Regions from separate parts of the Enterobacter sp. SM3 genome, predicted to be linked through region 3. Evidence: predicted binding sites of a transcription regulator. Region 3 holds the regulator's gene; each other region holds the start of a gene.

Region 1 (7,835 bases), 1.2 Mb from region 3:
AAAGCCCCGGCGTGCCAGTTTTTCAGCGACTGCGTCTGGCTCATTACGCAGCAGATTGGGATCGAGCATGCTTATCCTGTGCTTATCGAATTAAAATAGGAAAATGTGACCACAGCCTGCGGCCACAAGGATACTATGCCAACATTACCGCAACGATTGAACTAACGGTAGCGTTTTATAGGGCTATTTTGATCCTGTCCGGCGAGCCAGGTGAGCTTTTCACCAATCTTGCCTTCAAGACCTCTGTTTGTGGGGTGATAATAGCGCGTTTGTGCCATCTCCTGCGGGAAATATTCCTCCCCGGCAGCGTAGGCATTGGGTTCGTCGTGAGCGTAGCGATACTCCTGCCCGTAACCCATCTCTTTCATCAGCCTGGTCGGCGCGTTACGCAGATGAACCGGCACATCGTAGTCCGGGCGTTCGCGCGCGTCGGACATCGCCGCTTTGAAGGCGGTATAAACCGCATTGCTTTTCGGCGCGCAGGCCAGATAGACAATCGCCTGCGCTATGGCACGTTCGCCTTCCGCGGGTCCAACGCGGGTGAAGCAGTCCCAGGCCGAAAGCGCGACCTGCATGGCGCGAGGATCGGCATTGCCGACATCTTCTGACGCAATCGCCAGGCAGCGACGCGCGACATATAACGGATCGCCGCCTGCAGTGATAATGCGCGCGTACCAGTACAGCGCCGCATCCGGCGCGCTGCCGCGCACGGACTTATGCAGTGCCGAGATCAGGTCGTAAAAACGGTCGCCTTTATTATCGAAACGCGCGCTGCGTTCACCGGCAATTTCGGTGAGCAACTCCTGCTTCAGCACCCGCTTCCCCGCATCGTCGACTTCGGCCATATCGGCCATCATTTCCAGCGTATTCAGGGCCCGACGCGCATCGCCGTTGACCAGCTCGGCAATCGCACGACGCGTGTCGTCAGGCAGAACGATATCCTGCCCGCCGTAGCCGCGCGCTTTATCGTCCATCGCCTGGGTGAGAACCTTTTCGATATCCTCGGTGGTCAGCGATTTGAGCAGGTAAACGCGTGCGCGGGACAGCAGCGCCGAGTTCAGTTCAAACGACGGGTTTTCGGTGGTCGCGCCAATGAAGAAGATCGTGCCGTCTTCAATATACGGCAGGAAGGCATCCTGCTGGCTCTTGTTGAAGCGGTGGACTTCGTCCACGAAGAGGATGGTGCGCCGCCCGGCATTGCGGTTCTGCCGCGCACGCTCGATCGCCTCACGGATCTCCTTCACGCCGGAGGTGACCGCCGAGATACGTTCGACGTCCGCGTTGGCATAGCGGGCGATCACTTCTGCAAGCGTAGTCTTGCCGGTGCCAGGTGGGCCCCAGAGGATCATGGAGTGAAGATGCCCGGCCTCAATGGCGCGCGGCAATGGCTTACCGGCAGCCAGCAGATGCTGCTGGCCGATGTACTGCGCTAAATTTTCTGGCCGCATACGGGCGGCCAGAGGTTGAAACGCGTTATCTGAAAAATCGAGCGACAGATTGCCCACTCACGCCTCTTACTTATTGCGTTGATCGTCCACCGTTACGCCCTGCGGCGGGGTAAAGGTGAATTTCGATGCATCAACGGCGCCGTTCTGCTGAGACTTGAGCTGGTAGCTGCTGCGCTGATCGTCCTGCTCAACCGCGCCGAACTGATTAATGGTACCGTTGGTGCTTACGTTAATGGTGAACTGCTTCAGGTTGCCGTTGCTGCCTTTCGGCGTCAGGACAAACTCGTCACCCGTCTGTTTAATATTGTACTGCTGCCAGTCGCTGGACTGGTTACGAGCAATCAGCATAAACGGCGTATTGCTGGTGGCATCTTTCAGCCAGGTCGCCGTTGCCTGCTCAACGAACGGGTTGAAGAACCATAAGGTTTTGCCGTCAGACACCAGGATGCTCTCATCCGGCTGGGTCATGTGCCAGTTGAACAGATTGGGACGTTTTACCCACAAATCTCCCTGGCCTTCCTGCACCGCGTTACCGCTGCCGTCAGTCACTTTTTGCGTGAAGCTGGCGTGGAAGCTGCTTACTTTATCCAGTCGGCTTTTAAGGTCGCTGGCTGCATCAGCCCAGACGCTGCTGGCGACAAAACTGGTGAGTAATGCACAGGCGATGGCGATTTTTTTCATTGTTATTCCTTAAAATACGTCTTCCCGATATGGGGTTTCCGTCTTCTATTCTGGACCTGCCCGAAGGCAGGCGACAGAAGAAAATGCTTAATTTTGGCTGATTTACCCTTCTTTGCAATCGCTGAAGGTTAATCAAACGGCGGCGGCGCCAGCACCTCGCGGTTACCGTTATGCCCCTGCTCGCTCACAATGCCCTGCGCTTCCATCTGCTCGATGATACGCGCTGCGCGGTTATAGCCAATGCGGAACTGGCGCTGCACGCCAGAGATTGACGCTTTGCGTTTTTCGGTAACGAAGTTAACCGCCTGATCGAATAACGGATCCAGCTCTTCGCCGCCGTCAAAGCCACCGCCGCCGCCTTCGCTTTCCGTATCGCTGGTGATGCCGTCAACATATTGTGGACGACCGCGCGCCTTCCAGTCCTGCACGACGGCGTGTACTTCCTCATCGCGAACGAACGCGCCGTGGACACGCACCGGAGAGGTGGAGTTCGGGCCGGAATAGAGCATGTCACCCATACCCAGCAGCGACTCTGCGCCGCCCTGGTCAAGAATGGTACGGGAGTCAATTTTACTGGATACGGTAAAGGCGATACGCGTCGGAATGTTCGCTTTGATAAGACCAGTGATAACGTCCACGGAAGGACGCTGGGTCGCCAGCACAAGGTGAATACCGGCCGCACGCGCTTTCTGCGCCAGACGGGCAATCAGCTCTTCCACTTTCTTACCGACGGTCATCATCAGGTCAGCAAATTCATCGACCAGCACGACGATATAAGGCAGTTTTTCCAGCACCGGATGCTGGGCATCCATGCTGTCACCCGGCTTCCAGTAAGGATCCGGGATCGGACGTCCCATGCGCACCGCCTGGGCAATTTTCTCGTTATAACCGGCCAGGTTACGCACGCCCAGCGCAGACATCAGCTTGTAGCGACGTTCCATCTCATTGACGCTCCAGCGCAGGGCGTTGGCGGCGTCCTTCATGTCGGTCACAACTTCGGTCAGCAGATGCGGGATGCCTTCGTAGACCGACAGTTCGAGCATTTTCGGGTCGATCATGATGAAACGCACATCTTCCGGCTGCGCTTTATAAAGCATGCTGAGGATCATGGCGTTCACGCCGACAGACTTACCGGAACCGGTAGTACCCGCGACCAGCAGGTGAGGCATTTTCGCGAGATCGGCCACCACCGGATCGCCCGCGATATCTTTACCCAGCACCACGGTCAGCGGGGACGGGTTATCGCGGAATTTGGTGTTATCCAGCACTTCACGCAGGTAGACGGTCTGACGTTTCTTGTTCGGCAGCTCAAGCCCAACGTACGGCTTGCCTGGGATCACTTCCACCACACGTACCGCCACGGTCGACAGAGAACGCGCCAGGTCGCGGGACAGATTGGAAATACGCGCGGCTTTAACGCCTGGCGCCAGGTTCAGTTCAAAACGGGTGATAACAGGACCCGGTGAGTAGTTCACCACGTCCGCCTTGATGCGGAAGTCAGCCAGACGGGCTTCCACCAGACGCGCCATTTGTTCGAGCGCGAAGGTATCGACCGGCTCCACTTCTGACGGCGGTGGCGTTAACAGATCCAGAGACGGCAGCGGCGTGCTTGGACGCTGCAGCGGACGGCTGTCACCGTTACGCATCAGCAGCGGGTGAATCAGGCTCTCCTGAGGCTGAGGCGCAGGCTGCTGGAACTGCGGCGACTGTGGTGCCTGCTGCGGTTGCTGAACAGGTTGATGCGGCTGCGCATACGGCTGTTGCGGCTGCGCGTAGGCCTGCGGCGCTGGCTGCTGGCGCACGGGCTCTGCTTCCGGCATCACGCTCGGGGTAAATAACGGCTCGCTCGGGCCATCGTCCACCAGATCCTTCATCGGCGAGAATTCAAAATCCGACAGCGAGAACGGATTTGCGCCAGCAGGTTGTTCACCGGAATAGCGCTGCTGCTGGGTAGCGGCAAACTGGCGCGCTAATTCGGCTTCTGCCGCGTCATCCTCGTCTTCAAGCACAGGCTCATCGTGCTGGTATTCCTCACCGTAGCGTTGATTCTGCTGCGCAGCGAACTGGCGGGCCAGCTCGTCCTGCTGCATTTCATCGGCGTCATCTTCGTACTCAGGCTCGCGCGCTTTCTCTTCGGCCATACGCTGGGAAGGCAGCTTGATACCATAAGAGGCAAGCTCACGGCGGGTTGGAACGCGAACGCGGTTAGGGCGAGGCAGTTGCGGACCAATCCCCTCCTTCACCTGAGGACGTGGCGCGCCCCCTGTTGCCAGGCTAAAGACAGGTGCAGCCACGGCAGCGGCCGCGGTAGCCTGCTTCACGCTTTCCGCTACGGGTGCGACTGCAGGCGTCGGGTCGATCGGTGGAACGGAAACAGCAGGCGCTTTCGTCACCGGCTCCTGCACCGGTTCAGGCACAGGCTGGTACCAGGCCGCGAGCTGCTCGCGTTCACGCGCGCGACGCTCTTCAACCTCTTCAAAATAGTACATAGGTGGACGAGAGGGTTTTACCTCTTCCACGATTTCAGGTTCAGGCTGCGGCTCTACATAAGGCTGCACAGGTTCAACCGGCTCAGGCACATACTCCTGATAAGGTTGGGCCACAGGCTGTTCATAGTGCGGGTAATCTTGCGGTTCATACGCAGGCTGTGGCGGCTGATACGGCTGCTGCCACTGCTCCTGCTGCACAGGGATGTAGCTCTCTGGTTCAGGCGCGATAACGGGCTCCGGCGTGTGAACGCCTGGCGCAGTCTGCCAGTCAACCTGCGGCTGCTGAATAACGGACTCCGGCGGCGATACCGGCGCGGATGGCATCACGGCATCGACAGGCGCGGCATACGCCTGCGCAGCGGTCGTCGCGGCGGCGGCGGCCGCAACCGGCTCGGTAACCGAGTGGCCATTTAACAGCGGATCGTATTCGTCGAAGCCACCCGGCGTGGCCCGGCTGCCGGAGAAGAGCACATCGTCAGGATCGACGGCAACACCCGCCGCGCGATACGCCACCTGCTCGTCTTCATCCATCCGTTTACCGGAGAAGAGCGCCGCATCGGTTTTACGACCCAGCGGGTTGGCAAATTTCTCAGCAACACGCTGACGACGCGCCAGCGCGCCGCGCAGAATACGCGCACGACGAGACTCGCGACGCTGCACAGGCGCGTCATCTTCCTCTTCATCTTCGTACTCGTCTTCATCAACCCACGTATCGTCGCGGCGGGTACGGTTGCTGGCGAAGGTCAGAATGGTGAGGATAAAACTGCCAATTTTCTCGGCAATGCTCACCCAGGACCAGCCGGTGAACAACGTCAGCCCGGCAGCCCAGATGCACAGCAGCGCCAACGTGCCGCCACTGCTGTGCAGCATCGGCTGTAGCGCAGAACTGAGTAAGCTGCCGATCACCCCGCCCGAGGCGAAGTACCAGATATCATCCGCATTTATCGCTGCCAGCCCGCATGAGGTGAGGATCAGCGCCAGCGCGCCAATCAGGCGCAGCGACACGGCGAAATAGTCGATGTAATCATCGTTCTGACGATGACGCCACGCAAACCAGCATCCGCCAATGATAATGACGGGAAGGGTGTAGGCCATCACACCGAAAATGAAAAACAGCGTGTCCGCAAGCCAGGCACCGGGAACACCGCCTAAATTATGGATAGGCTCATGCCATGCAGTTTGTGACCAGCTGGGATCTGAGGGATTGAAACTGAGTAAGGCTGCCATCAGCCAGACGGCAAAAAGGGCAATAACAATCAGCAAAGCCTCGAGGAGACGACGTCCGCTGCTTAGCTTCGATAGTGTGACTTCTTTGTCTTCAGTGTATTCCTGGCTCAAGAAAGGCTCTCCAGGTATCAGGCATATCCTGCCTGTTTGCTAAAACGGACAACAGCGCCGGGACTCCCCGGCACTGTTGCTGTATGGATTAACAGGAGTGTAATCAAACTACGCTGATTTTGCACCTGTTCCGTGTTAGCGCGTCTTAATAACCAGACGATTGCTCTGTTTGACCTCTTCCATCACCACATATGTACGGGTGTCGTTCACGCCCGGCAGACGCAGCAGGGTTTCCCCCAGCAGCTTACGGTAGGCGGACATATCAGGCACACGGGTTTTCAACAGGTAGTCGAAATCACCGGACACCAGGTGACACTCTTGAATTTCTTCAAGTTTTTGTACAGCGGAGTTAAATTGCTCAAACACATCCGGCGCACCACGATTCAGAGTAATCTCAACAAATACCAGAAGTGAGGCATCCAGATAATGCGGGTTCAGCAGAGCCGTATAGCCCTGAATAAAACCCTGTCTTTCCAGTCGGCGCACACGCTCAAGGCACGGCGTCGGGGAAAGTCCCACACGTTTTGAAAGCTCGACGTTGGAAATACGCCCATCCTTTTGCAATTCATTAAGAATGTTACGATCGATACGGTCGAGATCTTTGCCAGGGCGCTTCTTGCTATCTACCATTATTATTGTCTCTCTGTATTCCTTCCCTACTCCTGCCTGGACCCTGTGCACATCACTGTTCAGAGCCTGTACCCGTTAGTCATCACATCGCCTGATTATGTATTAGACGCGATGCGGATTCGGGTTCTGTTGGTAAGAAGACCGTTGCCCGAAGGCAGTCACCGACATCACGTATGGCGTCTGTCCACGCCATGCGTAGATTTCACTGACCCGGTAAAAATGGCATTTACGTGCATGCCTATGCGGCATACGGTTAACGCGGTTTTTTTTCTTCCTTGAATGTTTTCGCAAAAGCGCAGGGGATTGTCAAAGCAAAACATCGTTTTTTAGTACAACATGCCGGATATTCATTACGGCAGGGTATTAATCCTCATTTTATTGCCTTACAAACGAGCGATTTTCAGGAGAAAGCGTGATGTTATAGCGCCTCATTCATCGTCCGTGGCTATTACACAGATTGATATCAAAATTGCTGCGCTCTTTTTTTACGACAACAAATTCCCTACAATCCAGCCAAATGTCTGCCAACAACAATGGGGATCTCATGGGCACGGCCAAACACAGTAAGCTGCTAATCCTTGGTTCTGGACCTGCGGGATATACCGCAGCGGTCTATGCTGCACGCGCTAACCTGCACCCGGTACTCATCACCGGTATGGAAAAAGGCGGTCAGCTGACCACCACCACCGAAGTGGAAAACTGGCCAGGGGACCCGAACGACCTGACCGGGCCGCTGCTGATGGAACGTATGCACGAGCATGCCGCCAAATTCGAAACCGAAATTCTGTTCGACCACATCAATAAGGTCGATCTGCAGAACCGTCCATTCCGCCTGACGGGCGACAGCGGCGAATACACCTGTGACGCGCTGATCATCGCCACCGGCGCCTCTGCCCGTTACCTCGGTCTGCCATCCGAAGAAGCGTTCAAAGGCCGCGGCGTCTCTGCCTGCGCAACCTGCGACGGTTTCTTCTACCGCAACCAGAAAGTCGCGGTCATCGGCGGCGGCAACACCGCAGTGGAAGAAGCGCTCTACCTGGCGAACATTGCCTCTGAGGTGCACCTGATCCACCGTCGCGAAACCTTCCGAGCGGAGAAGATCCTGATCAAACGTCTGATGGATAAAGTGGCAAGCGGCAACATCGTGCTGCACACCAACCGTACCCTCGAAGAGGTGACGGGCGACCAGATGGGCGTTGCCGGTCTGCGTATCCGCGATACCCAGAACACCGATAACGTCGAAACGCTT
Region 2 (7,835 bases), 1.4 Mb from region 3:
CACAGCGGTGGCGGATCAGCTGCTCAATAGCCTGGCGTTCTTTTTGTTCATTATGATAGCCATTGCCGATCAGCAAAAAATTGCCTGTCTGATAAGAAACCTGTTCAACGGCTTTCACCATCGCGCCGAAAAAGGGATCGGAGACATCTCCCACCACCAGACCAATGGTTTCTGTGGACTGCTGGGCGAGCGCGCGGGCATTGGCATTAGGATGATAATTCAGGGATTCCATGGCGGTTTGTACCGCCTGGCGCGATGCGTCACTGGCTTTCGGTGAGTCGTTAATCACGCGGGAGACGGTTGCCACCGACACTCCTGCCAGACGGGCCACATCCTTTATTGTCGCCATTCATTACCTTCTTATTGGGGGTAAGCGTTTACACACCAATTAGTGTTGCGGAAAAGCGGCGCGCATTCAAGGGGAGCGGATTTCCGCTCTCCACAAACGTGACGCAGGACAACCCTGGCGGTGTAATCGTTACACGCGCAGTCATGTCTGAAGAATGTCAATCTGAACCTTTGGTTACACTTTGCCTCAGGCTGTTGCGATTGTCCGATGGCGGTGACGTCAAAGAGGTTGATACAGTCGAGATCCCAGAGGTATTGATAGGTGGAATCAACTCCGGTTGATTAACACGCTTTACACCAACCTGCGTTTTTACGCAGGTTTTTTTTTGCCTGACAGTTCAACCTGTAACAGCAACAGAGAATATTCACACCTGGTTGCACTTCGGCTCATTCCCTTGCGTTTTCCTGCTGGCGAAGCGCAGGGTGAACGGCCAGAATCAAGATCCCAGAGGTATTGATTGGTGAGAATTCTTAGTACGGTTTCGTACTCATCTCTTGCACCAACCTGCGCGGATGCGCAGGTTTTTTTTCGCCTCCACTTTTGCTGTCGCTCCCGTATCACTTCTCGTGTAATCTGCCACCATTTACTATCAACCCTCCACACTGGCTGGCAAAGGGAGTTGAGATGCTATTTGGGTTCTTCCGTACACTATTCCGTATTCTCTTTCGCATCCGCGTCACTGGCGATGCCCAGGCGCTTCGCGGCGAACGCGTTCTTATCACACCAAATCATGTTTCCTTTATAGATGGCATCCTGCTGGCGCTGTTTCTGCCCGTGCGCCCGGTGTTTGCGGTCTATACCTCTATTAGCCAGCAGTGGTACATGCGCTGGCTCACGCCGCTGATTGATTTTGTGCCGCTCGATCCGACAAAGCCGATGATGATTAAACATCTGGTGCGTCTGGTCGAGCAGGGACGTCCGGTGGTCATTTTCCCGGAAGGGCGTATTTCAGTGACCGGTTCGCTGATGAAAATCTACGACGGCGCGGGGTTTGTCGCGGCGAAGTCAAAAGCGACCGTGGTGCCGCTGCGCATTGAAGGCGCAGAGCTGAGCCATTTCAGCCGTCTGAAGGGGCGGGTGAAGCAGCGTCTGTTCCCAAAAATCACGCTGCACATTCTGCCGCCAACGTCGTTACCGATGCCGGACGCGCCGCGTGCCCGCGATCGCCGTAAAATCGCCGGAGAAATGCTGCACCAGATTATGATGGAAGCGCGCATGGCCGTGCGTCCGCGCGAAACGCTGTACGAATCTCTCCTTTCCGCGCAGTACCGCTATGGCGCGAAGAAAAACTGCATCGAAGACATCAACTTTACCCCGGATACGTATCGTAAACTGCTGACCAAGACCCTGTTTGTGGGCCGCATTCTTGAGAAGTACAGCAAAAAGGGCGAGAAAATTGGCCTGATGCTGCCTAACGCGGGCATCAGCGCGGCGGTGATTTTTGGTGCGGTTTCCCGGGGGCGCATCCCGGCCATGATGAACTACACGGCGGGCGTGAAAGGGCTGACCAGCGCCATCACCGCGGCCCAGATTAATACCGTCTTTACCTCTCGTCAGTTCCTGGACAAAGGCAAGCTCTGGCATCTTCCCGAGCAGCTCACCCAGGTGCGCTGGGTCTTCCTGGAGGATCTGAAAGCGGACGTCACCACCGGCGACAAGCTGTGGATTTTTGCTCACCTGCTGATGCCGCGTCTGGCCCAGGTCAAACAGCAGCCGGAAGATGACGCGATTATCCTCTTCACGTCGGGATCGGAGGGCAACCCAAAAGGCGTCGTCCACAGCCACAAGAGCATTCTGGCGAACGTTGAGCAGATTAAAAGCATCGCCGACTTTACCGCGGATGACCGTTTTATGTCTGCGCTGCCGCTGTTCCACTCCTTTGGCCTGACGGTGGGGCTGTTTACGCCGCTGCTGACCGGCGCAGAAGTGTTCCTCTATCCAAGCCCGCTGCATTACCGCATTGTGCCGGAGCTGGTGTATGACCGTAACTGCACCGTCCTGTTCGGCACCTCAACGTTCCTCGGCAACTACGCGCGTTTCGCCAATCCGTATGACTTCTATCGCGTGCGGTATGTGGTGGCCGGTGCGGAAAAACTGCAGGAGAGCACGCGTCAGATCTGGCAGGACAAGTTCGGCCTGCGCATTCTCGAAGGCTATGGCGTGACCGAGTGTGCTCCCGTGGTCTCGATTAACGTACCGATGGCGGCGAAGCCGGGTACGGTGGGCCGAATTCTGCCGGGAATGGATGCGCGTCTGCTGGCCGTGCCGGGCATTGAGGACGGTGGCCGTCTGCAGCTGAAAGGGCCAAACGTGATGAACGGTTATCTGCGCGTGGAAAACCCAGGCGTGCTGGAGGTCCCGACGGCGGAAAACGTCAACGGCGAGATTGAAACCGGCTGGTACGACACCGGTGATATTGTCCGTTTTGATGAACAAGGCTTTGTTCAGATTCAGGGACGTGCGAAACGCTTCGCCAAAATCGCCGGTGAAATGGTCTCTCTGGAAATGGTTGAGCAGCTGGCGACGGCCGTGTCCGCAGATAAGATGCATGCGACGGTGGTGAAGAGCGATGCCAGCAAAGGCGAGGCGCTGGTGCTGTTTACGACCGACGGCGAGCTTAAGCGCGACAGGTTACTGAGCTATGCGCGTGAACACGGTATCCCTGAACTGGCAGTGCCGCGCGATATTCGCTTCCTGAAGCAGCTCCCGGTGCTGGGGAGCGGGAAGCCCGATTTCGTGACCCTGAAAGGCATGGTTGAAGAGGCGGAACAGCAAAATGCGTGAGTCAGTACACACTAACACATCGCTCAGATCGAAAGGCATGATGGCCGTTATCGCCGCACAGTTTCTCTCTGCGTTTGGTGATAACGCGCTGCTGTTTGCCACTCTGGCGCTGCTGAAAGCCGAATTTTACCCCGACTGGAGCCAGCCGATCCTGCAGATGGTGTTTGTGGGCGCTTACATTATCTTTGCACCGTTCGTCGGGCAGGTGGCAGACAGCTTCCCTAAAGGCCGGGTGATGATGTTTGCCAACGGTCTCAAGCTGCTGGGTGCCGCCAGCATTTGTTTTGGCTTTAATCCGTTTATTGGCTACACGCTGGTGGGCATTGGTGCCGCCGCTTACTCCCCGGCGAAGTATGGCATTCTCGGCGAGCTGACTACGGGCGATAAGCTGGTGAAAGCCAACGGCCTGATGGAGTCGTCAACCATTGCCGCTATCCTGCTCGGCTCTGTGGCGGGAGGCGTGCTGGCGGACTGGCATGTGCTGGCGGCACTGGGCGTATGCGCGGCGGTGTATGGCGGCGCGGTCGTGGCGAACCTTTTTATTCCCAAACTGCCTGTGGCTCGCCCGGGGCAATCCTGGCGCTTTAAACCGATGACCGGCAGTTTCTTTACCGCCTGTCGCGTGCTGTGGCGTAACGGAGAAACGCGTTTCTCACTGATGGGAACCAGTATGTTCTGGGGCGCGGGCGTCACGCTGCGCTTCCTGCTGGTGCTGTGGGTGCCCGTGGCGCTGGGGATTACTGACAACGCGACGCCGACCTATCTGAATGCGATGGTGGCTATCGGCATTGTGATGGGGGCAGGCGCGGCGGCGAAGCTGGTGACGCTCGAGACGGTAGCACGCTGCATGCCCGCAGGGATCCTGATTGGCGTTGTGGTGCTGATTTTCTCGCTGCAACATGCGTTATTGCCTGCGTATGTCCTCCTCATCCTGATTGGTATTCTGGGCGGTTTCTTCGTGGTGCCGCTGAACGCGTTGCTGCAGGAGCGTGGCAAGCAGACCGTCGGGGCGGGGAATGCTGTCGCCGTACAAAACCTGGGCGAAAACCTGGCGATGCTGCTAATGCTGGGGCTCTACTCGCTGGCGGTGAAAGTTGGCGTGCCGGTGGTGGGGATTGGCGTCGGGTTTGGTGGGCTGTTCGCGCTGGCGATTGCGGGATTGTGGATCTGGCAGCGTCGGCGTTGATATATATAGCCGGGTGGCGGCTTCGCCTTACCCGGCCTACGTTTGCGCACCTGTAGGCCCGGTAAGCGCAGCGCCACCGGGCAAAAGCATCAGGTTACGGCGCAGGGTACGTATAAACCTGATGCACCGCTTCAATCTCCGCTAACACCTCTTCACTCAGGTTCAGGTGGAAACTCTCAATATTGGTTTTCAACTGTTCCATCGTGGTCGCGCCCAGCAGGGTGCTGGCAACAAACGGCTGACGACGCACGAAGGCCAGCGCCATCTGCGCAGGGTCAAGGCCGTGACGCTTTGCGATGTCCACATAGGCTGCAACGGCTTTTTGCGTCTGCTCGCCGCTGTAGCGGGTAAAGCGGCTAAAGAGAGTATTTCGCGCCCCGGCCGGCTTCGCGCCGTTCAGGTATTTCCCCGTCAGAGTGCCGAAGCCGAGACAGGAATAGGCGAGCAGTTCCACTTCTTCATATTGCGTCACTTCGGCCAGACCCACCTCATAGCTACGGTTAAGCAGGCTGTACGGGTTCTGGATGGTGACGATACGCGGCAGATCGTGTTTATCGGCAAGGTGCAGATAGCGCATTACGCCAAAGGCCGTTTCGTTAGAGACGCCAATGTAGCGGATTTTTCCCGCGCGCTGGCACTCGGTCAGCGCTTCCAGCGTTTCCAGCAGCGTTACGGCGGGGGCGCTCTCATTCCAGCTGTACCCGAGCTTACCAAAGCAGTTGGTTGGCCGCTGCGGCCAGTGCACCTGATACAGGTCGAGGTAGTCGGTTTGCAGGCGCTTCAGGCTGGCGTCCAGTGCGGCGCGGATATTCTTGCGATCGAGGATCTGATTCGGGCGGATCCCGGTATCGTTGTTGCGCGCGGGGCCACTGACTTTTGAGGCAATCACCAGCTTTTCGCGGTTGCCGTGTTTTGCCAGCCAGTTACCGACGTAGGTTTCGGTGAGTCCCTGCGTTTCCGGACGGGGAGGAACAGGGTACATCTCCGCGACATCAATCAGGTTAATCCCCTGGCTGACGGCGTAATCGAGTTGTGCATGGGCATCGGCTTCGCTGTTTTGTTCACCAAATGTCATCGTGCCCAACCCCAGTTGGCTAATTTCCAGAGCGCTGTGGGGGATACGGTGATAATGCATAGCCGGCTTCCTCAGTAGACTTATAGACCGCGTCAGGGCGTGCCCGACAAAGGAATATAAACATGGCAGAGGGGAAGCAAAAGGGGAAGAAAAAAATCAAAAAGGCCAGCAAGCGACTGACCTCTCTCTGTTTATCGCTCGATAATTTGCGACACTTCGTCGCGATTGATCTGCATTTTATTGCCTTCCTGGTCGCGGTAGCTGACCAGACCGGTATCATCGTCGACTTCGGGTTTGCCGTCGGTCAGGATCATTCGACCGTCTTTTGTCGCCATAACGTAATCGCTGCTACAGCCCGATACGGCAAACGCTAAACCGACTGCTGAAACTAACACTGCCCATTTTTTCATCGTTATCGTCCTCATCTGGCGCGTATCAAATCATAATCTAGTATTAACCCGATATGGCGACTTGAGGAAGCGGTAAAATCTTAAAAAGCAGTCGATTATGTTTGAGAGCTCGCAAAATAAGTAAAAAACTATGTTTTTAAGAGGAAATGACGTGCCAGGAGTGCGCCGGTAAAATTCTTTTTGAGATAAAAACCGCGCGGCAACGTCAGTATCGGCTCGCCCTGCGCGCCGATTGCCTCGGTAAGCGCTTTACTGTTGGCCGCTTTCGGGCGCAGTTGTAATACTTCTCCGTGTCGGGCGGTGATGCGCTCTACCTGCCCAAGCACAATCATGTCCATCAGCTCCTCCCAGTCCAGCCGCAGCTGATGCTCTTCTTCGTCGTTCGGGCTCCAGAGCAGCGGTGCGCCAACGCGACGCTCAGCCAGGGGGATCTGACGCTCACCTTCAACAGGTACCCACAGCACGCGCTTCAGCTTGTGGCGAACGTGGCTGGTTTCCCACGTCACGCCGGTGTTGCCGGTTAATGGCGCAACGCAGACGAAGGTGGTCTCAAGGGGCTTGCCCTGGCGGTCTACAGGGATGGTTTTTAACTCCACGCCAAGCGCTGCAAAATCCTGCTCGGGTTTGCTCCCTGCGCTGGCGCCCAGCCACAGTTCAAGCAGCATGCCGATCCAGCCTTTATCCCTCTTCAGATCCTTCGGGATCTGAAGCCCTGCCATTGCCGCCAGTTCGCCAAGCGAAAAGCCTGCCAGACGCTGTGCCTGCTGTAGCAACTGGCCTTCGCTGGACGGCGGTGAGAGCAAGGGTGTAAGCGGATGCATGAAGGTAACCTTTTGATTAAAAAATAAACGAAGAAATTGTCCCCTGTGGATAGAGTTTAACTATTTCTGTACCAATATTCCATGTCTATGATTTATAGGTTTTTTTATTGGTTTGAAATCGTTTCACCTGAATCAGAAAACCGGTTGTTCAAATCTGGTCACTGACAATGAACAGGATCTTACACCATGTTATCCACAGAAAAATGGGATAACTGGGCATAACCCTAACTACTGTTTCAATTTACAGCCTTGACGTGCGATGAAAATCGAATTTTCAAACAAATTGTGACTAACTTATTGGCACAATCTGTGGATAAAACCGACGCTGTTCGATCTTTCATCAGCACGACGAACCCTGATGTGACGATCGTCACGCTATTCTGTTTTGTGTTCATGGATATACATTTAACTATATGAAAATAAGTGCATTATTGAATTCAGGTAAAAGAGGGGACTCGGCGGTGTTTCAGGTTGTTCATCGGTAATCAGACACTTCTTCACAACTATATCCACAGAAAAGGTGAATAAAATTCCCTTCGCTGACGCTCATCTGTTTATAACTCAGCACTTATTTGTGAGTTATTCAAATGTTATTAGGTTGCAGCCCTGTAAGAGAGTGGTTTACCGCCTCCCTGTAGTGTGAAACAATCATTCATATATAAGGTTTAGTTTGGGGTAGTCCGGTGATTGATGACGATGGCTACCGCCCGAACGTAGGAATAGTAATTTGTAATCGTCAGGGCCAGGTAATGTGGGCCCGGCGATATGGTCAGCACTCCTGGCAGTTCCCGCAAGGCGGGATCAATCCGGGAGAGTCCCCAGAACAAGCGATGTACCGGGAGCTTTTTGAAGAGGTCGGTTTAAGCCGAAAAGATGTTCGCATCCTGGCTTCGACCCGCAACTGGTTGCGTTACAAGTTACCGAAACGTTTGGTGCGTTGGGACACAAAGCCGGTTTGTATCGGCCAGAAACAGAAGTGGTTTCTGTTGCAGTTGGTGGGCAACGATTCAGACATCAATATGCAAACCAGCAGTACGCCGGAGTTCGATGGCTGGCGCTGGGTGAGCTATTGGTATCCTGTTCGTCAGGTCGTGTCATTTAAACGCGATGTTTACCGTAGGGTGATGAAAGAGTTTGCAAGTGTGGTAATGCAGCTTCAGGAGATCCCGCCTAAGCCGCAGAGCGCACCTGCATGGCGACGTAAAAGAGG
Region 3 (7,835 bases):
ACTTTTAGCGAAAGTTATCGCTTGTCTGCCACCAGTCGCAGCGCATGTTCCAGCACCTCGATATCTGCACCGGCTTTATGCGCATTCTCGCTCAGGTAGCGTCGCCACTGACGCGCGCCAGGAATACCCTGGAACAGGCCAAGCATATGGCGGGTGATATGGCCGAGATACGTGCCATTGCTCAGCTCGCGCTCAATGTAAGGGTACATCGCACGCACGACGGCAACCGGATCGGTGTCCGCGCCTTCGATGCCAAAGATTTCGCGATCGACCGTCGCCAGAATGCCCGGGTTCTGATACGCCTCGCGCCCGACCATCACGCCATCCATATGTTCCAGATGGGCTTTAGCCTCTTCCAGCGACTTGATGCCGCCGTTAATGGACATCGTCAGGTGCGGGAAGTCACGCTTCAGCTGATATACGCGCGGATAGTCCAGCGGCGGGATCTCACGGTTCTCTTTCGGGCTGAGGCCGGAGAGCCAGGCTTTTCGCGCGTGGATGATGAACATCTCGCACTCGCCTTTCCCGGATACCGTATTGATGAAGTCGCACAGGAATTCGTAGCTGTCCTGGTCGTCAATGCCGATACGGGTTTTGACCGTGACCGGAATGGAGACCACATCGCGCATCGCCTTGATACAGTCCGCTACCAGCTGCGCGTTCCCCATCAAACATGCGCCAAACATGCCGTTTTGCACGCGGTCGGACGGGCAGCCAACGTTAAGGTTGATCTCGTCGTAGCCGCGCGCTTCTGCCAGCTTTGCGCACTGCGCCAGCGCAGCCCGATCGCTGCCGCCCAGCTGCAGGGCAACCGGATGCTCTTCTTCGCTGTAGGCCAGATAGTCGCCCTTCCCGTGAATGATTGCGCCCGTGGTCACCATTTCGGTGTACAACAGCGTATGGCGGGAGAGCTGGCGCAGGAAATAGCGGCAGTGTCTGTCCGTCCAGTCGAGCATCGGCGCAATGGAGAAACGGTGTGCAGGGAAAGCGGTCTGTAATTCTGACGACATGGCGAAGTTTTAAGCATCTGGTGGAAAAGGGGCGCTACTATAGCACAAAGAAAAGCCGGAGGCGCAGCGCCTCCGGTGGACTTTAGAACGTCATACTCAGCTGAGCCCCTGCGCCCCAGGTTTCGTCTTCACCGTACAGACCCATCAGGTCTACATGAACGGTGCTGAACGGCGCGAAACCGACACCTCCGGTAAAGACATTGCTGTCGTTACCCTTCACGTCCGCGCGATAACCCGCACGCACCGCCAGCCAGCTGAGCGGCGTAACCTCGGCACCGACACCCACATACTGCGACGTATCTTCGCTCTTGAAGCCTTTGGTTTCCGTCAAATCGCCATCGGCGGTCAGCGTCACCAGATCGTTGTGCCAGGCGGCACCGGCGGTCACCAGCGGACGGATCTGGTAGGTATCTTTATAGCTCACCACTTCTCCCGTACGGCCGTTGCGGATACGGATATCTTTGGTGTCGATATCGCGCGACATCAGGTTTTGTCCGCTCACGCCTACCGTCCAGTGTTCGCCGAAATCAGCCGCAATACCGGCATCGACGTTAAAGCCCGTGTCGTCCGTGCGGTAGCGGCTGTCGTTCCACTTGTTACTGTCGTAATCGTAGATTGAGGTGGTGTAGTTATAGACCCAGGTTTTTTGCAGTTTTGGCGTCACGCCCACGGAAACAGGGACGCCGCCGAGGTCAAACTGACGGGCAACGGCAACACCATAATCGGACACAATCGCCGCCCGGCCAGACGCCGTTGAGTTGAGATTTTTAGTGATCTGATCCGTGCCGTTCAGCGCAGCGTCCAGGGCAACACCGGCAGCCACCACATTGCTTCGTTGAATACCGCGCAGATAATCAATATCTTGCTGATCGATAGACGAGCTCACCCGGCCATGAGCATAGCCTTTCGCCATAAAGGCCACAGAAAGCACATCGTTAGGGATACTCACGGCAAGCCCTGCACCTGCCGTCGCGCGTGCGGTTTTGCCCTTGAGATAGTCCAACTCATCGGCCAGATCTTTGGCCGCGCCCTGGAATTGATTAATGGAACCTAACGGATTGGTAATAATCTCTCTTGGCGTGAGGCCATCAACCACATCCTTGTAGTGATTAATTTTGTCGTTGATGTTATCAATCTCGTCCTGAAGATTGTCTTTATCCGTTACCTGTACGCCAACGGACGGCAAAATGACCGTCACATCATCGTCCGGTTTTGCCTTTGCCAGCAACGCGGGGTTGATTAACGCCCCGCTACCATAGCTCCCGGAGGCAACGCCAGTGCCCCCCATTGCGTCACTTCGTGATTCTGTCCAGGTATTGGCTGCTCCCGCCTGATTTGCCATAAACAAGGAAACAGCGATACTCACCACCGAAAATTTAAAATTTTTTTTCACAGTATGCCCGTTATAGTCTGTTATGAAATAACCCCTGTCTGTTATCACCCAAACAGGAACGAACTATTGCTGTGAATAAGTAGTAAAAGACCCGCTATTTCTTTCCCTAAGTAAAACTCCCTTACGGCCTGTTATATTTTGTGACGGCCCTCAATATTTATAGAAGAGGAAATTATTTTTTCCCAGGTTTTCCATCATGCGGTCCAAAAAACTGGGGTGGGTGGTCAACCCAGCGATCCTCTCGGGTAGCGGCATACACCGGATTGAGGGGATAGTAGATGCGATTGTGCTTCTTGTTGGCCTCGCCTACGACCAGCAACCGCACCTCTTCCTCCGTGTTGTTAATAAAGGTGTGGCAGATACCGGTTCCGGCAGGAAACCCCACGCTGTCGCCCGGTTCAAGTTTCCATAAATAGCCATTAATCCACGCGTCTGGATAACCTTCAATCACGTAAATGAACTCTTCTTCATCGCTTTCAGCATGCGGATAGGACGTTCTGCGCCCGGGCGGTAAACGCTCATGATGGATGCCAATGCGCCCGAGCCCGAGCTTGCGAGCCAGCGGGGCGCCTATAGAAAAAAGCTCATCGCTATCTGGATAGGTCGAATCATCCGCGCCTTCTACGTCGCGCCAGTGCCGAATACAGTCAGGTTTTTTCATTGTTTATTTCCCGGTTTGTAATGGGTCAGGTATAGCACAGACTGGCGGATCTCGGTGTTTTTACCAGAACATGATAAAGTGGGGGTTTTCCGTCCTATAACATCCGGGGTGCTACATGGATAAGTCCACAAAAGAGCTGTTAGCGCAGGCCGAAAAGCTGTGCGCGCAACGCAATGTGCGCCTGACTCCGCAGCGCCTTGAAGTATTACGTCTGATGAGCCTGCAGCAGGGTGCTATCAGCGCCTACGATCTGCTCGACCTGCTCCGCGAAAGCGAGCCGCAGGCGAAGCCACCGACGGTGTATCGCGCCCTGGATTTCCTGCTTGAACAAGGGTTCGTGCATAAGGTTGAATCCACCAACAGCTATGTGCTGTGCCATCTGTTCGATCAGCCCACCCACACGTCGGCGATGTTTATCTGTGACCGCTGCGGCGTGGTGAAAGAAGAGGCTGCGGAAGGCGTGGAAGATATTATGCATACGCTGGCGGCGAAAATGGGTTTTGCCCTGCGTCATAACGTGATTGAAGCGCACGGGCTGTGCTCTGCCTGCGTGGAAGTGGAAGCCTGTCGCCATCAGGATGCGTGCCAGCACGACCACTCAATTCTTGTGAAGAAAAAGCCGCGTTAACGGCAAAAGAAAAGGCGGCTTAGAGCCGCCCTGTGGGTTATTCAGCGTTACCAGCGGTAGTCGTTACGGGTTTCCCAGTCTTTGACTTCGTTTTCCGCCTGATCTTTCGCGTAGCCGTAACGTTCCTGAATTTTACCGACAAGCTGATCGCGTTTACCTTCAATGACGGTCATATCGTCATCAGTCAGCTTACCCCACTTTTCTTTCGCTTTACCTTTGAACTGCTTCCAGTTGCCGCCGATTTCGTCTTTATTCATCATCGTGTCCTCTTAGTTAAGCGTCGGGTCGTAACGTCCGTTACGTTCTTTTCTGCTGGACGTGATAATTATTGTAGTTAAGGATTCGGCAGTTGATTTCATATTCGGAATCTTTAACCGTCACGATATATCGTGACGTGAAGAGAACCAGGTATTGTTTTGCCAGTGGCGGTGCCAGATAAAAGCCAGCGATATCCCTCGCAGCGAGAGGAAAACGGCCAGGGCCAGCCACAAACCGTGATTACCCAGCCAGGGAAGCGTCAGTAGCGTCAGGCCAAACCCTGCCGCCGCGACCGCCATGCTGTTGCGCATTTCCGCTCCGCGCGTCGCACCAATAAACATGCCGTCCAGCAGATAACACCAGACGCCGACCACCGGTAATATGACTTGCCAGATGAGATAGTGACTCGCCAGTTCGCGCAGCGCAGGGATAGACGTTAGCAATGCAACGATCTGCTCACCCAGGCAGGCGTAAACCAGGCCGAACGCCAGCGCCACCAGTCCCGACTGACGGCAGGCTGCCCGCCAGACGTCCCGAAGCTGCCCGCTTTCGCGCGCACCGTACGCCTGCCCGGAATGCGCTTCTACCGCATAGGCAAAACCGTCCAGCGCGTAGGCGGTAAAGGTCAGTAGCGTCATCAATACCGCGTTGACCGCAACGATTTCTGGCCCCAGTCGAGCCCCGAATACCGTCAGCGCGCCGAAGCAGAGCTGAAGCAGCAGCGAGCGCAGCATGATGTCACGATTAAGTGCCAGCAGCTTACGGATATTGCCGCGCCATGCGGTTTTGAGCAGCGCCAGGGAGATGCCGCGCATCGCCAGCACGCGCCAGACCATCCACAGGCCAATAATAAAGGTTCCGTACTCGGCAATCGCCGTCGCCAGCGCCGCGCCCTGCACATTCATATGCAGACCCATGACCAGCCAGACATCCAAAACGATATTGAGCAGGTTACCCACCACCAGCAAAATGACCGGCGCACGGGCGTACTGAACGCCCAGTAGCCACCCCAGCAGAACCAGGTTAGCCAGCGACGCGGGCGCGCTGAGCCAGCGGATTTCAAGGAAACGTCGCGCCTGCGCCAGTACCGCCTCGCTGCCGCCAACAACATGGAGTGCAAGGTCGATCAGAGGCGTACGTAATAAAACGATTAACGCCCCCGCGCCAAGCGCAAGGATCAGCGGCTGCACCAGCGCGCGCGCCAGACGCAGCGGATCTTTTGCGCCATAAGCCTGTGCCGTAAGCCCGGTGGTGCTCATACGCAAAAAGAGCAGCAGCATAAACAGGAAGCTGGTTGCCGTCGCGCCAATCGCCACGCCGCCAAGATAAACAGGCGAATCAAGGTGACCAATAACGGCAGTATCGACCAGACCGAGCAAGGGAACGGTAATATTGGAGAAAATCATCGGCAGAGCAAGACGCCACAATGCCTTATCGGATGCCGTCAGCAGTGACATGAAAAATACCGGGAGTGGAGAATGAAGCAGGCTACAGCGGCGCCATAGCCTGTCAGGAAGAGGTTACAGCCATTCGCCGTTGCGAATGACCCCAACCGCCAGTCCTTCGATAGAGAAGTTGTGTTCGCGGAGATCGACCACAATCGGGGAGAACTCATTGTTTTCAGGCAGTAGCTGAACGGTGTTCCCCTGTTTTTTCAAACGCTTGACGGTGACTTCATCATCAATGCGTGCGACAACCACCTGGCCGTTACGCACATCCTGCGTTTTGTGCACCGCAAGCAGATCGCCGTCAAGAATGCCGATGTCTTTCATCGACATACCGCTGACGCGCAGCAGGAAATCAGCGCTCGGTTTGAACATGGCCGGATCGACCTGGTAGTGGCCTTCAATATGCTGCTGTGCCAGTAAAGGCTCACCGGCAGCAACACGCCCCACCAGCGGAATGCCCGTCTCTTCTTCCACCAGTAGGCGGATACCACGTGACGCGCCTGAAACAATCTCAATCACGCCCTTACGCGCCAGCGCTTTGAGGTGTTCTTCGGCAGCATTCGGAGAACGGAAGCCCAGACGCTGCGCGATTTCCGCACGCGTGGGTGGCATACCCGTCTGGCCGATATGATCCCGGATGAGATCAAACACCTCTTGCTGCCTGGTCGTTAACGCTTTCATTCCGCCCCCTGGGTGTATATACAGTTATGCTGTGAGTATATACAGTCAAAGGCGATTTTGGAACCAAAAACTGCACAAAAAACCAGGGACTTAATTATTCCTCGAGGCTCATCGGAAATGTGACCAAAGCAGCGTGACCCAGGTGATTACGGCAGTGATAATCGCCAGCAACACGGCAGCAGAGCCCATGTCTTTTGCGCGGCCAGAAAGCTCGTGGAAATCTGAACCAATGCGATCAACAACAGCTTCAATAGCGCTATTAAGAATTTCCACTATCATCACCAGAAGCACGGAACCGATAAGAAGTACGCGGGTAATAGCATCAACATCAAGGAAACAGGCGATGATCACCGCGATGATAGCGGCGACGCCCTCCTGGCGAAAGGCGGCTTCGTTGATCCACGCGGCACGGAACCCTTTCCATGAATAGCCGGCGGCTTTGATGATACGCGTTAACCCAGTGGTATTATTGGCCATTAAAAGAACCTTTTATGAAAAAAAGCGTCAGTAACAGGAACTGTAGCGCGTTTCGCTACAGCCTGAAGTATGACGGGTAACAACAGAAATTTTGCGCGCTTTCTGTTATCCTTGCGCCGCAATTGCATTATTAACCAGAGGCTTTACATCGTTTATGTCCGGCTGGCCACGAATTTACTACAAATTACTTAATTTACCATTAAGCATCCTGGTAAAAAGCAAGTCTATCCCAGCGGAACCCGCGCTGGAATTGGGGCTCGATACGTCGCGTCCTATTATGTACGTTTTGCCTTATAACTCGAAGGCAGACTTACTAACGCTTCGCGCCCAGTGTCTGGCGCATGACTTACCTGACCCGCTTGAACCGCTAGAAGTTGACGGCACTTTACTGCCGCGCTACGTGTTCATTCACGGTGGACCGCGCGTGTTTACCTACTACACGCCAAAAGAAGAGTCCATCAAGCTGTTCCATGACTATCTCGACCTGCACCGCAGCAACCCCGATCTGGATGTGCAGATGGTGCCGGTATCGGTGATGTTTGGTCGTCGCCCGGGCCGTGAAAAAGGTGAAGAGAACCCGCCGCTGCGCATGCTTAACGGCATCCAGAAGTTCTTCGCGGTCTCCTGGCTGGGACGCGACAGCTTTGTGCGTTTCTCCCCTTCCGTTTCGCTGCGTCGAATGGCGGACGAGCACGGCACCGACAAGATCATCGCGCAGAAACTGGCGCGCGTGGCGCGTATGCACTTCGCCCGCCAGCGCCTGGCTGCCGTAGGGCCGCGTCTCCCGGCGCGTCAGGATCTGTTCAACAAGCTGCTGGCCTCCAAAGCGATTGCCCGCGCCGTCGAAGACGAAGCGCGCAGCAAGAAAATATCGCATGAGAAAGCCCAGCAGAACGCCATTGCACTGATGGAAGAGATTGCAGCGAACTTCTCATACGAGATGATCCGCCTGTCCGATCGTATTCTCGGCTTTACCTGGAACCGCCTCTACCAGGGCATCAACGTTCATAACGCCGAGCGCGTACGCCAGCTGGCGCATGACGGCCATGAGATTGTCTATGTTCCCTGCCACCGCAGCCACATGGACTACCTGCTTCTTTCCTATGTGCTCTATCATCAGGGGCTGGTACCGCCGCACATTGCTGCCGGTATCAACCTGAATTTCTGGCCAGCAGGCCCGATTTTCCGCCGCCTGGGCGCCTTCTTTATCCGTCGTACCTTCAAGGGCAACAAGCTCTACTCCACCGTGTTCCGCGAGTATCTGGGCGAGCTGTTCAGC

What was found. The regulator LexA, encoded in region 3, represses DNA repair genes until DNA is damaged. The targets are predictions, from matches to a motif close to TNCTGTATGTACATACAGNA.
Region 1: a site for LexA is predicted at 6,034-6,053, ahead of GVO84_RS07310 (DNA translocase FtsK 4TM domain-containing protein). Genes of this name have one in related genera too.
Region 2: a site for LexA is predicted at 6,855-6,874, ahead of mutH (DNA mismatch repair endonuclease MutH). Genes of this name have one in related genera too.

Annotation. Positions count from the first base shown of each region.
Region 1 covers NZ_CP099971.1:1,571,916-1,579,750, reverse strand. Annotated here, with positions in the region: gene serS (serine--tRNA ligase) at 1-69, opposite strand, end outside; gene rarA (replication-associated recombination protein RarA) at 162-1,505, opposite strand; gene lolA (outer membrane lipoprotein chaperone LolA) at 1,515-2,129, opposite strand; gene GVO84_RS07310 (DNA translocase FtsK 4TM domain-containing protein) at 2,258-5,956, opposite strand; gene lrp (leucine-responsive transcriptional regulator Lrp) at 6,092-6,586, opposite strand; gene trxB (thioredoxin-disulfide reductase) at 7,131-7,835, shown strand, end outside.
Region 2 covers NZ_CP099971.1:3,878,901-3,886,735, reverse strand. Annotated here, with positions in the region: gene galR (HTH-type transcriptional regulator GalR) at 1-349, opposite strand, end outside; gene aas (bifunctional acyl-ACP--phospholipid O-acyltransferase/long-chain-fatty-acid--ACP ligase) at 974-3,133, shown strand; gene lplT (lysophospholipid transporter LplT) at 3,126-4,319, shown strand; gene GVO84_RS18150 (NADP(H)-dependent aldo-keto reductase) at 4,414-5,454, opposite strand; gene GVO84_RS18145 (YgdI/YgdR family lipoprotein) at 5,586-5,804, opposite strand; gene mutH (DNA mismatch repair endonuclease MutH) at 5,933-6,625, opposite strand; gene rppH (RNA pyrophosphohydrolase) at 7,309-7,835, shown strand, end outside.
Region 3 covers NZ_CP099971.1:358,439-366,273, reverse strand. Annotated here, with positions in the region: gene dusA (tRNA dihydrouridine(20/20a) synthase DusA) at 15-1,010, opposite strand; gene GVO84_RS01585 (conjugal transfer protein TraF) at 1,093-2,403, opposite strand; gene GVO84_RS01580 (cupin domain-containing protein) at 2,576-3,064, opposite strand; gene zur (zinc uptake transcriptional repressor Zur) at 3,180-3,692, shown strand; gene GVO84_RS01570 (CsbD family protein) at 3,740-3,949, opposite strand; gene dinF (MATE family efflux transporter DinF) at 4,070-5,407, opposite strand; gene lexA (transcriptional repressor LexA) at 5,471-6,079, opposite strand; gene GVO84_RS01555 (diacylglycerol kinase) at 6,188-6,556, opposite strand; gene plsB (glycerol-3-phosphate 1-O-acyltransferase PlsB) at 6,711-7,835, shown strand, end outside.